Rhizobium sp. N324: one gene and its partner. Each later gene encodes a partner of the first gene's protein in a complex. Links are inferred from orthologs where the notes say so. Each region holds a gene or a part of one and is shown on either strand. Other genes may lie near its edges.

The links.
Region 2: the proteins of AMK05_RS04615 (region 1) and tldD are in contact, whole or in part, in a solved structure (PDB 5NJ9), measured with the Escherichia coli proteins. The link is inferred for Rhizobium sp. N324 from one-to-one orthologs.

What each region holds. Positions count from the first base shown.
Region 1 is NZ_CP013630.1:966,050-973,830, forward strand. Bases 1,740-4,636 are described here. They hold AMK05_RS04615 (TldD/PmbA family protein), read left to right. Parts: upstream 1,740-2,463; coding sequence 2,464-3,810; downstream 3,811-4,636. Other genes in these bases: AMK05_RS04610 (monovalent cation:proton antiporter-2 (CPA2) family protein), read right to left, coding at 1,740-2,344; AMK05_RS04620 (3'(2'),5'-bisphosphate nucleotidase CysQ), read left to right, coding at 3,988-4,636. Also shown: AMK05_RS04605 (DUF2946 family protein), read right to left, coding at 40-447; more of AMK05_RS04610, read right to left, coding at 530-1,739; more of AMK05_RS04620, read left to right, coding at 4,637-4,797; AMK05_RS04625 (DUF4170 domain-containing protein), read left to right, coding at 4,859-5,101; waaA (lipid IV(A) 3-deoxy-D-manno-octulosonic acid transferase), read left to right, coding at 5,273-6,592; AMK05_RS04635 (HAD family hydrolase), read left to right, coding at 6,602-7,324; lpxK (tetraacyldisaccharide 4'-kinase), read left to right, coding at 7,509-7,781.
Region 2 is NZ_CP013630.1:1,080,790-1,088,505, reverse strand. The notes cover bases 2,572-5,403. They hold tldD (metalloprotease TldD), read left to right. Parts: upstream 2,572-3,195; coding sequence 3,196-4,611; downstream 4,612-5,403. Other genes in these bases: AMK05_RS05110 (pyrophosphatase), read right to left, coding at 5,127-5,403; AMK05_RS05115 (GNAT family N-acetyltransferase), read left to right, coding at 4,629-5,120; AMK05_RS05125 (invasion associated locus B family protein), read left to right, coding at 2,572-2,881. In the rest of the region: ctaD (cytochrome c oxidase subunit I), read right to left, coding at 1-997; coxB (cytochrome c oxidase subunit II), read right to left, coding at 1,015-1,899; more of AMK05_RS05125, read left to right, coding at 2,216-2,571; more of AMK05_RS05110, read right to left, coding at 5,404-5,444; AMK05_RS05105 (D-alanyl-D-alanine carboxypeptidase family protein), read right to left, coding at 5,571-6,851; AMK05_RS05100 (polysaccharide deacetylase family protein), read left to right, coding at 7,067-7,716. UniProt on the Escherichia coli protein: Metalloprotease involved in CcdA degradation. Suppresses the inhibitory activity of the carbon storage regulator (CsrA).

The DNA of each region.
Region 1 (7,781 bases):
GCGTTGAAAGGCGTCACGGCGCCTGCCGCAACACGAGGTTCAGGCGAGGATCGGATCGGAAGGCGGAGCGCGGGGACCGCTATTGGGCGGGAAAAGCCGGCGAGGGAAGCTTTCGGGCCGGATCGGCCGTTCGACTGCGACCGCAAAGGGTATCGGAGCACCGGCGACATCAGCCGGCGCCGGCAGCAGGATCGAGGCGCCGATCCGGCAGGCCTCGCAACCATGCGAATGGGTTTTGTCGTGCTGGCCTTGATCGGAAGTGTCGCTGACGGTGACGCAAAGCGACGGCAGCGTTCCATCGGGCAGCACATATTGAGCGAGGTCAGCCGGACCGGACTCGCTAGCGGTTGCGACGGGAGCCTGATGGGCGAATGCGACAAAAACCAGCGCGGCCGCGCACAAGATGCGCAGTGCCCATTGCTCGATCTGTCTCGCCCGTCTGATCAACTGTCTCTCTCCGATCGTCTGCTGATAGACGCCGCCGAGCCCATATTCAATGCGTCAATTTAACAAACCGGCCCAGCGGCGATCAGGCCTCCACCGTCGCATCCACCGTTCCCGCCAGCGGATCGTCCTCGAAGGGATCGGCGGCGCGCTTCGGCTTGACCAGCGGTTCGGGGCGGACGGGATGGGAAAACAGCATGTCGCGGCCCGCTTGCAGCCCTTCGGACACCTGCAGCACCAGCCGCGCCTCGTCGCGCTTGCGGATATCCTCGCCGATCTCATAGGCGTCGACTTCGGAGACGCCGAGCGCCTCCAGCGTCCGCCGCCCGAACAGCAGGCCGGATTCCAGGGTTTCGCGCAGTTCGTAATCGACACCCTTGTTGCGCAGCTCGATCGAATGGATGCGGTCGTAGGAGCGGACATAGAGCCTTGTGTGCGGATAGTCCGCCTGCACCAGCTCGACCACCTTGTCAGTGATCTCTTTCTTCTGAGTGCAGACGAGCACGATCTTTGCCCGCTCGATGCCGGCCGAGCGCAGCACGTCCTTGCGGGCCCCGTCGCCGAAATAGATGCGGAATCCGAAGGCGGAGGCCTGGCGAATGCGGTCCGCCGAAAAATCGATGACGGTGACGCTGCGGCCGCCGGCAAGCAGGATCTGGGCGGCGATCTGGCCGAAACGCGAGAAGCCGACCATCAGAACATCGGCGCCCGCACCTTCGAAGTCCTCGTCCAACTCCTCATGCTCATCGCCGCTGAGCAGCCGCTTCGAAAGAGCCGCGCCGATCGGCGTCAGCGCCATCGACAGCGTGACGATCGCCACCAGCAGCGATGCCGTGCTCGCCGCCATCAGCCCGACGGTTGCCGCCGCGGTAAACAGCACGAAGCCGAATTCGCCGCCCTGCGGCAGCAGGAAGGCAATGCGGATCGCATCGTCGTGCGGGGAGCCGGAAACCCGGCAGAGCCCGTAGATGATGATCGCCTTGACGGCCATGACGATCGGTACGGCGACGATGACGAAGAGCGCGTTTTCGGCGAGCACGTCGAGCTGCAGCGACAGGCCGACGGCGATGAAGAAGATGGCGAGCAGCACGCCGCGGAAGGGCTCGATATCGGCCTCCAGCTCGTGTCGGTAGGAGGATTCGGCGAGCATCACCCCGGAGAGAAAAGCGCCCATCGCCATCGAAAGCCCGGCGAGCTGCATCAGGCTTGCCGATCCCATGACGACGAAGAGGGCCGCGGCAATCATCGCTTCGCGCGCGCCGGTCCGGGCGATGATCTGGAAGAGCGGCGTCAGCAGGTAACGCCCCATGACGACCATCGCCGCGACCGCGCCGACGGCGACCGCGAAATCGGCAAGCGGCGCATGGCTGCTCTTGCCGCCGCCGTCGAGCACGGTGATCAGCGCCAAGAGCGGCACGATCGCCAGGTCCTGGAACAACAGCATCGAGAAGGAGCGCTGCCCGTATCTCGTATTGACGTCGCCGTCGCCCTCGAGGATCTGCATCGCGAAGGCGGTCGACGACAGCGCCAGGCCAAAGCCGGCGACGATGCTGCCGCGCCAGTCGAGCACTTGAGAAAACCAGGCGAGTGCGGTCAGCGCCAGCCCGGTCACCACCACCTGCGCCGTGCCGAGGCCGAAAATGTCGCGCCGCATCTGCCACAGACGGCTGGGTTTCAGTTCCAGCCCGATGATGAAGAGCAGGAAGACGACGCCGAGTTCGGCGACGGCAAGGATCTGTTCGCCGTCGGTGATGCCGTGGAAAACCGGGCCGATGACGATGCCGGCGGCGAGATAGCCGAGCACCGTGCCGAGCCCGAGCTTCTTGAAGATCGGCGCGGCGACCACCGCTCCGCCGAGCAGCAGGATCGTTTCGGAAAAAAAGGCATTGGGCGCGGACATCAGGGCGATTTCTTTCGACGGCGGGGAACAGGCCGGCAGCCTCGACAAAGAATCGGCGGCGGCGGCCTTGATGCTTGGGAGAGTGCACAATAAATGGAAGCCGAAGGAAAGGCCAAATCATGTCCTCAGAAATCGATTCCTCGACACTTCTTTCCCGCGCAAGTCAATTGATCGATCTGGCCAGGAAGGCAGGGGCCGATGCAGCCGATGCCGTCGTCGTCCGATCGCGCTCGCAATCGGTCAGCGTTCGCCTCGGCAAGGTCGAGGGCACGGAATCCTCCGAAAGCGACGATTTTTCGCTGCGCGTCTTCATCGGCAAGCGCGTCGCCAGCGTTTCGGCCAATCCGGGCTTCGATCTGCAGGCGCTTGCCGAACGTGCCGTCGCCATGGCCAAAGTCTCGCCGGAAGACCCCTTCGCCTGCCTCGCGGATGAGGCGAGCCTTGCGAAATCCTATCCCGACCTGCAATTGCTCGATACCACCGAGGTCTCCTCCGAGATGCTGCGCGAGGCGGGCCTTGCCGCTGAGGCCGCGGCCCTTGCGGTCAAGGGTGTCACCAATTCCTCCGGCGCCGGCGCCTCGGCCGGCATGGGCGGCCTGGTTCTCGCCACCTCGCACGGTTTCGAAGGCAGCTACATGGCCTCGCGTTTCGGCCATTCCGTCAGCGTTATCGCTGGCGAAGGCACCGGCATGGAGCGGGATTATGATTTCGACAGCCGGCTCTATTATGCCGAGCTCGACGATCCCGCTGAAATCGGCCGCCGCGCCGGCGAACGGGTGGTCAAGCGCATCAATCCGCGCCAGGTGCCGACCGGCAAGGACGTCACCGTCATCTTCGATCCGCGCGTCGCCCGCGGCTTCGTCGGCCATATCGCCGGCGCAATCAACGGCGCCGCCGTCGCCCGCAAGTCCAGTTTCCTGCGCGACCGGATGGGGCAGCAGGTGCTGAAATCGGGCCTGTCGATCACCGACGATCCGCTGATCGTGCGCGGCCCCTCCTCGCGCCCCTTCGACGGCGAGGGTGTATCGGGCGAGCGGCTGGTGATGATCGAGGACGGCGTCCTCAAACACTGGTTCCTGTCGACCTCGACCGGGCGCGAACTTGGTCTTCAGACCAACGGCCGCGGCGTGCGCGGCGGCACCGCCGTCTCGCCGTCCTCCACCAACCTTGCGCTGGAACCCGGCGATATCACGCCGGAGGAGCTGATCCGCAACGTCGGCAACGGTTTTTATGTCACCGAATTGATCGGCCATGGCGTCAACATGATCACCGGCGAATACAGCCGCGGCGCCACCGGCTTCTGGGTCGAGAACGGCGAACTGACATTCTCGGTCTCCGAGGTAACGATCGCCTCGAACCTCAAGGAGATGTTCATGCGCCTGACGCCGGCAAACGACATCGACCGCAAGTTCGGCGTCGCGGCTCCGACCTTCGCCATCGAAGGCATGACGCTGGCAGGGCGCTAGAGCATGTCTCGCAAAGTGTGCAGCGGTTTTGCGATAAAGACATGCGGAAAAAGGAAAGACCTAAAGCGTGGCAAGCCAATCTGAAAGATCGCGACGCGCTTTAGAGCATGATGCCGAAAAGTGTGTGCGGTTTTCGGACGACATCATGCTCACACGAAAGTTGGACGGATTGATGCGATGAGCGATAGGGAAAAGGCCCGCTGGCAGAGCGATCTCACGCTGATCGCCGATGCTGCGAAAGAGGCCGGGGCGGTCGCGTTCGGCTTCTTCAACCAATCTCCCGAGGTCTGGTGGAAAAACGGCGACCGCTCGCCCGTCAGTGCCGCCGATTTCGCCGCCAACAAGACGCTCGAAACCATTCTGCGCAAGGCCCGGCCGGATTATGGCTGGCTGTCCGAAGAAACCGACGATGATGCCGGCCGCCTCCTGCGCGAGACGCTGTTCATCGTCGACCCGATCGACGGCACACGCGCCTTTCTCGGCGGCCAGAAGGTCTGGTGCGTCAGCGTCGCGGTCGTTCATCGCGGCCGGCCGGTCGCCGGCGTGCTCTATGCCCCGGCGCTCGAGGAACTCTATGAGGCCGTCGACGGCGGCGTCGCGCTGAAGAACGGCGTGCCCTTCACCGTCTCTGCCGCGGGACCGGAGGAAACGAGCCGCCTGGCGATCGGCGAGGACCTGTTGAAGACCTTTCCCGTTGAATTTCGCGACCGGGTCAGCCGCCAAAAACACATTCCCTCGCTGGCCTATCGCATCGCCATGGTGGCGGACGGTCGCCTCGAAGCCACCTTCGTCAAAAGCAATTCGCATGACTGGGATCTCGCCGCCGCCGATCTGATCCTTAGCTGCGCCGGCGGCCGCCTCGTCGATCTCGAAGGCAGGCCGGTCGTCTACAACAGTGCCGACGTGACCCACAATATCCTCTGCGCAGCGCCGACGCCCCGCATCGGTGAGTTCCTCACGGCCTTTGCGGGACGACGAGACAGTTGACGTTTCCGTCAAAATCCCGCAGATGGGATGGCGGAGGAGAATAGCAGAAAGAGAACAAAAAATGACTGACTCCGGTGACAAGAAGCAGCTTTTGCATCTCGTTTTTGGCGGCGAACTGGAAAGCCTCGATGAGGTCCAGTTCCGCGATCTGAAGGGTCTCGATATCGTCGGCATTTTCCCGGATTATGCCACGGCGCTGTCGGCCTGGAAGTCGAAGGCGCAGCAGACGGTCGACAATGCGCATATGCGCTACTTCATCGTCCACATGCATCGTTTGCTCGATCCGCAGGCCAAGGGCAACTGACCCTGGCAGGTGCCGTCGGCCGATCGACCGCTCGGCGGGCGGCCTTTCGTGCATCGGGCGCCGGTCGATCCGGATCGTTTGACGCATTCTGAACAAATTGATCGGTCATTGCGGCCGCAACGATAATGAGGGAATGGGTTTGATGTCGATCTTGGATCGGAGACTGGCGCGATGAGCTCCCGGATGGCGCGCTTCGGTCTGAGCGCATACCGTCTGGCGGGAACCGTGGCCTCTCCTGTCGTCGGCCTCTATATCACCTACCGCACGGCCAAGGGCAAGGAAGACCGGGCGCGCCGCCTGGAACGCTTCGGCTATCCGAGCGCCAATCGGCCGCAGGGCCCGCTCGTCTGGTTCCATGCCGCAAGTGTGGGCGAGACCAATGCCGTCATCCCGCTGATCCGCGAAATCCGCCGCCGCGACATCCATGTGATTTTGACCACCGGCACCATCACCTCCGCCAGACTCGCCGCCGAGCGCCTTGGCAGCGACGCGATCCACCAATATGTGCCGCTCGACCTGAAGCCCTCGGTCAGCCGCTTCCTCGATTACTGGCAGCCTGATTGCGCCATCATCGCCGAATCCGAAATCTGGCCGGCAACGGTGCTGGAGCTCGGCCGCCGCCGCATTCCGCAGATCCTGATCAATGCCCGCATGTCGGATCGCTCCTTCGCCCGCTGGCGCCGCCGCCCGGCCATCGCCGAAGCCTTGTTCGAGAATCTCGCTCTCGTCATCGCCCAGTCGGATATCGATGCCGAACGTTTCCGCGATCTCGGCGCCGTTCCCGTCATCACCTCCGGCAATCTGAAGGTCGATACCGACGCGCCGCCCTATGACAGCGCTGTCCTTGCCCGCTACAAGAAGCAGATCGGCGACCGCAAGACCTGGGCGGCGATCTCGACCTTCGACGGCGAGGAGAATGCCGCCGCCATCGTCCATCGGGCCCTGAGGGAGCGCGATCGTCAGCTGACGATCATCGTGCCGCGTCACCCGGAGCGCTGCGACGAGATCGAGGCGGCTCTGGTCAAGCTAGGGCTGAAGGTCGCCCGCCGCACCCGCGACGATGTCTTGTCGGAAGATGTCGATATTTTCCTCGGCGATACGATCGGCGAAATGGGCCTCTATTTGAGACTGACGGAAATCGCCTTCGTCGGCCGCTCGCTCTTTGCCGAAGGCGGCCAGAACCCGCTGGAGCCCGCCATGCTCGGCTGCGCCGTTCTCTCCGGCGGCCATGTGCAGAATTTCCGCGAGGCCTATCAGAAGCTTGCCCGCAGCGGCAGCGCCCGCATGGTGCGCGACACCGAAATGCTGGCCAAGGGCGTGCATTACCTTTTGATCAACGACGAAGCCCGCCGCAACATGATCGACGCCGGCATCACCGCCGTGCACGAGATGCGCGGGGCGTTGACTGCGACCGTCAAGGGGCTGGAACCCTATATCAATCCGCTGACGGTGAAGGCGCGGCTGCTGCCCAAGGCCGTGGCCCAGGTCTGAGGATAGAGCATGGCGGCAGCGTCCGTTATCAAAGGCATTCTCTTCGACAAGGACGGCACGCTGCTCGACTATGACGAGAGCTGGCTACCGGTAAACCGTGAGCTTGCCCGCATTGCCGCCGAAGGGGACCCACTTCTCGCCGACCGGCTGCTGTCTGCCTGCGGCATGGATCCGGTAACCGGCCATATCGTTCCCGACAGCCTGCTTGCCGCCGGCAATACCCGCCAGATTGCCGAGGGTCTGGTTGCCGCGGGCTCGATGGTCGATGTCGGCGAACTGACACTCCGCCTCGACGACCTCTTTGCCGACGCCGCCGAATTTTCCGTGCCGGTGACCGATCTCGCCGGCTTCTTCGCGCGGCTGCATCACCGCGGCTTCAAACTCGGCGTCGCTTCCAGCGACAATGAACGCTCGATCCGCCAGACGGCGGAGCGCTTCGGTTTCGCCCACTATGTCGATTATATCGCCGGCTACGACAGCGGTTTCGGCGTCAAGCCGGAGCCGGGCATGGTGCTCGGCTTCTGCGCCGCGACCGGTCTTTCGCCTGAGGAAGTGGCGATGGTCGGTGATAACAATCACGATCTGCACATGGGCCTGAATGCCGGAACGGGGCTGAGGATTGCGGTGCTGACCGGCACCGGTTCGCGCGATTCGCTTGCCGCGGCCGCCGATCATGTGCTCGACGATATCACCGCCATCGAGACGCTGCTGCCGGATCTGCAGCCGGCCTAAAGCGCGTCGCGCTTCAGGTTTTGTTTTAGGCATGTCGTGATCGCAAAACCGCGCACACTTTTGCGCGACATGCTTCGGTCGGTAAAGACTTGCATTTTCATCGGTTTTGGCTTCTCAATCCGGCCTGTCGAGAAAAGCAGGGGTCTGGCCGCAACAATGGCGGGCAGGGGAGCGGGACGGCAAGATGATATCCGAAGCGCCGCCGTTCTGGTGGAGGAAAGCCGATTGGCGGGCCTGGCTGCTGTTGCCGGTTTCCTTTCTCTACGGCCGCATCGCCGGCCACCGCATGGCCCATGCGCGCCGCGCCTCCGTTGCCATTCCGGTCATCTGTATCGGCAATTTCACCGTCGGCGGCGCCGGCAAGACGCCGACGGCGCTGACCATTGCGCGCGCCGCCAAGGCGAAAGGGCTGAAACCCGGCTTTCTCAGCCGCGGTTACGGCGGCTCTCTGGATGTG
Region 2 (7,716 bases), 120 kb from region 1 along the record:
CGACCATGGCGTAGGCCATGCCGAGGTAGCCGAAGATCGGCTTCTTCGAGAAGGTCGAGATGATGTGGCTGACCATGCCGAAGCCCGGCAGGATGAGGATGTAAACCTCGGGGTGACCGAAGAACCAGAACAGGTGCTGGTAGAGGATCGGGTCGCCGCCACCTTCCGGCGAGAAGAACGAGGTGCCGAAGTTGCGGTCGGTGAGCAGCATGGTGATGCCACCTGCCAGAACCGGCAGCGACAGCAGAAGCAGGAAGGCGGTGATCAGCACGGACCAGGCAAACAGCGGCATTTTGTGCAGCGTCATGCCGGGAGCGCGCATGTTGAGGATCGTGGTGATGAAGTTGATCGCACCGAGGATCGACGAGGCGCCGGCAATGTGCAGCGCGAAGATCGCCAGATCGACCGCCGGTCCGGGCGTGCCGCTTGTCGCCAGCGGCGGATACATCGTCCAGCCGCCGCCGGTGCCGTAGGCGCCTGCCGGGCCTTCGACGAACATCGACAGAAGCAGCAGCGCGAAGGCCGGAACGATCAGCCAGAAGGAAATGTTGTTCAGGCGCGGGAAGGCCATGTCGGGCGCGCCGATCATGATCGGCACCATCCAGTTGGCAAAGCCGCCGATCATCGCCGGCATGACCATGAAGAAGATCATGATCAACGCGTGCGCGGTGGTGAACATGTTGAACATCTGCTTGGCGCCGTCGATCGCGGCATCGCCCTCATAGCCATAGACCATCGAGGCCAGGCCGTGGAAGATCTGGATGCCAGGCTCCTGCAGCTCCATGCGCATCGCCACCGACAGCGCGCCGCCGATGATGCCGGCGATGATCGCGAAGATCAGGTAGAGCGTGCCGATGTCCTTGTGGTTGGTCGAAAACAGCCAGCGATTGACAAAGCTCGGCTTGTGCCCGTGCCCGTGATCGTGGTCATGATCATGGGCGTGGTCATCATGGGCATGACCGTGAGAATGATCGTCGTGAGCGGAAGGTCCAGCCATTGTCCCGATCCCCTTAATTACTGTGCTTCGGCGACGTCGAGGGTCTTTGCGGGACCGTCGGTTGCAGCCATGAGTGTCTTGTAGGCGCCGGGCAAGTCGCTGGCGGCCGTCGTCAGCCACTGCTTGTACTTGTCCTCGGAGACGACGCGGATGGCGATCGGCATGAACGCATGGTCCTTGCCGCAGAGCTCGGAACACTGGCCATAGAACAGGCCTTCGCGCTCGGCCCTGAACCAGGTCTCGTTCAGGCGGCCCGGCACGGCGTCGATCTTGACGCCGAAGGACGGCATGGCGAAAGCGTGGATGACGTCGGTCGGGGCAGAGGTCACGAGAACGCGGACCGTCTTGTTGACCGGCAGCACCAGTTCGTTGTCGACGGCCAGAAGCCTGGGATAAACCGACTTGTCTTCCTTGCCGGCGGCAGCGCGGTCCTGATCCTTCAAGAGATAGCTGTCGAAAGCCAGCGGGCTGTCGCCCGAACCTTCATATTCATAGTTCCACTGCCACTGGGTGGCGGTCGCCTTGATCGTCACATCGGGGTTTTCGGGCAGCGTCAGCTGCGCCGTCAGCAGGTTGAACGAAGGAATGGCGAGAAGAAGCAGCACCAGGACCGGCCCCACGGTCCAGGCAATCTCGATCATAGTGTTGTGGCTCGTCCTCGAGGGGACCGGGTTCGCGCTGGCGCGGAACTTGACGCAGACGACGATGAGCAGGACCAGAACGAAGAGCGTGATCGGAACGATAAACCACAGGGTATATTGTTCGAACCAGTGGATTTCCCGCATGATCGGCGTTGCCGCCGGCTGCAGCGTCGCCTGCCACGGCATTGGCTGGTCGGCATATGTGCCGGAAGCAAAAAGCAGACAGACCAGCGTGGTCAGGGCTGCATAAGCCTTCTTCATCACCTTATTATCTCCCTCGAGCGCTTGACCTGCAGAATAGAACGCAGAATCCTTGCCATCTTCAGCGCTTCAAACCACAGTTTGGCATTTGCCGCAACAGGTCAGAGCAATTGTCTATGCGGCATTTTTGCTGAAAGCATAGGCAGGCCGGAAGGGCAAAACATCCCAAGTTTTTCATCAGCATATGAAAAATCGGCTTTCCGGCCAATCCGCGCGCCGCACATTCTTGCCGAAAGGTCCAATTTCCGCCGCAGTCCCCCGGTTTTCACGGGGTGGGGCTTTTCATTTTTGGTGGGCAGCTTCAACAATAGCCGCAATGATTCGATATCCAGAGGTTTCCATGGGTTTCCGTTCCCTCGCGCAGGCGCTTCTCGTGACTGCCAGCATCGCGGCCGCAGCGACGACGCCCGTTTTCGCACAGCAGCAACCGGCGCCGGCGCAGGCCAAGCCGCCGGCTGCGGCCCCTGCTCCCGCTCCGAGCGCGACGCCGCAGCAGCCGAACGCGGCCAATCCGAATATCCAGGTGTCACCCGGCCAGACCCAGCCGCAGGCACCGGGCACGGTGAAATCCAATCACGGCGCATGGTCGGTCGTCTGCGACAAGCCGGCAGGGGCTTCGACCGAACAATGCGCGCTGATGCAGAACGTCATCGCCGAGGATCGGCCCGAGGTCGGGCTTTCCGTCGTCGTGCTGAAGACCGCCGACCGCAAGTCGAAGATCCTGCGGGTGCTGGCACCGCTCGGCGTGCTCCTGCCGAATGGCCTCGGCCTCAATGTCGATGGCAAGGATATCGGCCGCGCCTATTTCGTGCGCTGCTTCGCCGATGGCTGTTATGCCGAGGTGGTGCTCGAGGACGAATTGCTGAAGACCTTCCGCAGCGGCGCCCAGGCAACCTTCATCGTCTTCCAGACCCCCGAAGAAGGCATCGGCATCCCCGTCGACCTCAAGGGCTTCGCCGAAGGTTTCGACGCGCTGCCGTAAGGGCAGCTGGCGGCCTGCCGCGGGTCCGCCCCTCATCCGCCTGCCGGCACCTTCTCCCCGCTTGCGGGGCGAAGGGGATTGTCGCGACCCCTCCGTCCCTCGCATACCTCTCGCAGGGCACGTCCCCTCGCCCCGTTTACGGGGAGAGGGTTAGGGTGAGGGGCAGCATCCGCACGAACCGGACGGTGTCGCACGAGGCCAAGATAACCTCTCCCACAAAGAAAATTCGACAGCAGGGCTTCACTCCTTATCATTGGGAGCCCTATCTAGATGCGTAAGCGCATTTCCGCACGCATGCCCATTGGAGCCAGACCATGACCACCGATCTCCTGACGCTATTCGATGCCGACGAAGCCACGATGCGTGGTCTGGTCGCCGAGGCGCTCGCCGGCGCCGATGACGGCGAGCTGTTTATCGAGCATGCGCAGGCCGAGGCGCTGACCTTCGACAATGGCCGGCTGAAGGGCGGCAGCTTCAACACCGAGCAGGGGTTCGGCCTGCGCGCCGTTGCCGGCGAAGCGGTCGGTTTTGCCCATGCCGGCGATCTTTCGGTGGCGGCGCTGAAGCGGGCGGCGGATGCCGTGGGCGCGGTGACGCGCGGCTATTCCGGCTCCTATGCGGCAGCCCCGCAAGGCACCAATAAGAAATTCTACGGCGACCAGAACCCGATCGGCCAGCCGAGCTTCGAGGAAAAGGTCAAGGTCCTGCAGGATATCGACGCCTATCTCAGGGGCAAGAACGACAAGGTGCGGCAGGTGACCGCCTCGGTCGCGGCAAGCTGGCAGGTGGTCGACATCCTGCGCGCCGACGGGCATCGCGTGCGCGACATCAGGCCGATGACCCGCATCAACATCTCGGTCATGGTCGGCGAAGGCGATCGGCAGGAAAGCGGCTCCTACGGCAGCGGCGGGCGGATCGGCTTCGGCGACTTCATCGCCGAGGGCAGCTGGCAGTACGGCGCCGACGAGGCGCTGCGCCAGGCGCTCGTCAATCTCGAGGCGATCGATGCGCCGGCGGGCACCATGGACGTCGTTCTCGGTTCCGGCTGGCCGGGCGTGATGCTGCACGAGGCCGTCGGCCACGGGCTGGAAGGCGATTTCAACCGCAAAAAGACGTCGGCTTTTGCAGGCCTGCTCGGCCAGATGGTCGCCGCTCCCGGCGTCACCGTCGTCGACGACGGCACGATCGACAACCGCCGCGGCTCGATTACCATCGACGACGAGGGAACGCCGTCGGGCTACAACGTGCTGATCGAGAACGGCAAGCTCGTCGGCTATATGCAGGACCGGCAGAATGCCCGGCTGATGGGCATGGCGCCAACCGGCAACGGCCGCCGCCAGGGTTATGCGCATGTGCCGATGCCGCGCATGACCAACACCTATATGCTCGGCGGCGACAAGACGCCCGAGGAAATCATCGCCTCGGTGAAGAAGGGCATCTATGCCGTTTCCTTCGGCGGCGGCCAGGTGGATATCACCTCCGGCAAATTCGTCTTCGGCTGCACCGAAGCCTATCTGATCGAGAACGGCAAGGTCGGCGCGCCGATCAAGGGCGCGATGCTGATCGGCAACGGCCCGGATGCGATGAAGCGGGTATCGATGATCGGCAACGACATGAAGCTCGATACCGGCATCGGCAATTGCGGCAAGGCCGGCCAATGGGTCCCGGTCGGCGTCGGCCAGCCGCATCTGCGCATGGATCAGGTGACGGTCGGCGGCACGCAGACCTGAGGCGAAAGGAGCCCGTGATGGCGGAGGTCGAGATCAGGCGTTTTGCGGAAGGCGACGCCGATGCCGTGCTTTCGGTGATCCTGCCGATCCAGCGCGAAGAGTTCGGCATCGACATCACCGCCGATGCGCAGCCGGACCTCAGGGTGATCCCGGATTTCTACCAGTCCGGCAAGGGAGAGTTTTGGGTCGCGGTCAAGGACGGCGCCATCGTCGGCACGCTGGGCTTGAAGGATATCGGCAACAACCAGGCGGCGCTGCGCAAGATGTTCGTCGCCGCCGCGGTGCGCGGCCGCGAGCATGGTGTGGCGGCGCTGCTCCTCGATCGCCTGTTCGCCCATGCCAGGGATGCCGGCCTCACCGATATCTTCCTCGGCACCACGGACAAATTTGTCGCCGCCCATCGCTTCTACGAGAAGAACGGCTTTACCGAGATCGCCAACACCGCCCTGCCCCGCTCGTTTCCGCTGATGGCGGTGGACACCAAGTTTTATCGCTACAAGGTCGGCTGATCTTCCTCAGCTCTTCGATACTTCCGCCGGCTGGAACCGCCACTTCCGTTCGATCGCCGCGGCCAGATCGATATCGTTGCGGCGGGCAAAGAGCAGGATGTGGCCGAGCAGGTCGGCGGTTTCGTCGGCGAGATCGCGGTGGAGTTGTTCCGGCGTTCGGTCCCTGCGGCGCCCGCGGCCGGTGACACGGTTCCAGGCCTGGGTGAGTTCACCCACCTCCTCCTGCAGTTTCAGGAGAAACCAGTCAGGGTCACGCTCGATGCCGTTGGCCGCGGCATAGGTGGCGGATGAGGTTTCGAACTGATCGGCAAGACGACGCAACATCAGCGTTCTCCTTTTGTTTATGGAGAAGACGCTGATTCCCGATGCTTGTCCAGAGTCGATTGTCTTAGAGCGCCGCGCGTCTGTTCAGACTCAAGGACGCTGTAACACTTTGAATTGCTGCGGCGATCAGCCGTGGTCCGGCAGCAGCATGCAATCGTAGGAGCGCTGCTTCAGTGCATCGCAGGCGGAGACGGCGGCATCCTTGCTGGCGAAGCCGACGAAGCGGGCGCGATAGATCTTGTTGGCGCCCGTCCCGACTGCCTCGGTATAGGGCGAGGCGGAACTGAGCGGCGCGCCGCCCTCCGACTTTGCCTGGGCGAGAAGCGCACGCGCCGCATCGGCGCTCGGCGCGGCCGAGATCTGGATCTGCCAGTCACCATCGGCTTTGTCTGCCGACATTTTCGGCGCCTTGCCGGCGTTCAGGATTTCGTCCATCGCGACCGGACGCTCCAATGGCACGACGGCGTCATCGGCATAGGCCAGGCTCTTTGCGGCAAGATCGTCGGCCGGGCGCGGCGCGCTCAGCGGCACCGGAACATCGGAATCGGCGGCGGAGGCGATTTCGACAGGCTCCCTGGCCCCGACGCTCGCCACCAGCTTGGCGCCGCCGGAAGAGGAGGCACGGCCGAGATAGCGGTCGAGCAGACCGGCCATCTTGGCGTCGCGGCTGCGGGCGGTGCGGCCGCCGAGCACGACGCCGACGACGCGGCGGTTGCCGTCCTTGACGGCGCTGACGAGATTGAAGCCGGAGGCATTGGTGTAACCGGTCTTGATGCCGTCCATGCCCTGGTAGCGGTACATGAGATTGTTGTGGCCGCGCACGGTGCGGCCGCGGAAATTGAAGCTTGCCGCCGAAAACAGCCGGTATTCGTTCGGGAAATTCTTCATCAGCGCGATGGCGAGCGTCGACATATCGCGCGCGGTGGTGACCTGACGGCCGTCCGGCAGGCCGGAGGCGTTGACGAAGACGGTGCGGCTCATGCCAAGCTGGCGGGCCTTGGCCGTCATCATCCGGGCAAAGCCGCTTTCCGAGCCGCCGAGCGTCTCGCCCATGGCGGCGGCGGCATCATTGGCGGATTTGATGATCATGCCATAGACCGCCTCGCGCACCGTGATCGTGCCGCCGGCCTTGACGCCGAGCTTGGTCGGCGGCCGGGCGGCGGCATATTTCGACATCTTGATCGGCGTATCCCAGCCGATCTTGCCGCGCTTCAGAGCCTCGAAGGTGAGATAGAGCGTCATCATCTTGGTCAGCGAGGCTGGATGGTTCAGCGTATCGGCGTTCTCGGCGGCGAGAACCTTGCCGGTGCGGGCATCGAGGATCAATGAAGCGCTGCCAGCCAAGGCCGTAAGAGGCGCCGAAATGGCCAGCGTTACGGTCAAAACAGCCGCCAGAAGCGTTCTCATGCAGTTCCCCTTGATGCGTCGGCGGACAGGATCGGCCTTTGTGCCGTAATGTGACAGAAGCGGCAAGTTTGGCGCGACTTTGAGGCAACTCCTACCATTTTTCTAGTCTTTTCATCGCCTTGGTTAACAGGAAATGAAAAGTCCCGTGCGAAATCGGGATTCAGCAAGGCTTAAGCCGCGTTTGCTAGTCTCCGGAAAAAGGCAACGGACGGCGCATGGCGGGACAATTCAAGCGACTGGCAAAACGCGCGGCAATCGGCGCCGGGCTCGAGGTTTCCTGGCTCATCGCCGCCGCCGGGCTGATGCGTCAAGCCCGCGGACGCGGCGTCGTCTTCACGCTGCATCATGTCCGCCCGCACGTGCCGGAGGCTTTCGAGCCGAATGCGCATCTGGAAATCACCCCCGGCTTTCTCGATACGGCGCTGCGGCGGCTGAGGCGGGAGGGCTATCGCTTCGTGCCGCTCGATCAGGTGCCGGCGCTGCTGGCCGAGCCCGAGGCCGGAAAGCCGTTTGCCGCCTTCACGCTCGACGACGGCTACATCAACAATCTGGAGCACGCGCTGCCGGTGTTCGAACAGCATCGGGCGCCGTTCACGGTATTCGTCGCCAAGGGTTTTGCCGAGGGCTCGCACAGCATCTGGTGGGAGACGCTCGCCGTGCTCTTGCGCCGCTCAAGCGAACTCCGCTTCGATTTCGGCCGCGGCAGCGAGCGCCTGCCGCTCGACGATCCGCAGCAGCAATGGACTGCCTTCGATCGATTCGCCGCCTATATCCACCGCTCCGACGAGGCGCGCGCCGTTGCCGCGATCGACATGCTGGCACGGGAAAACGGCATCGAGCCGACCGATATCACCCGCGAATTGGT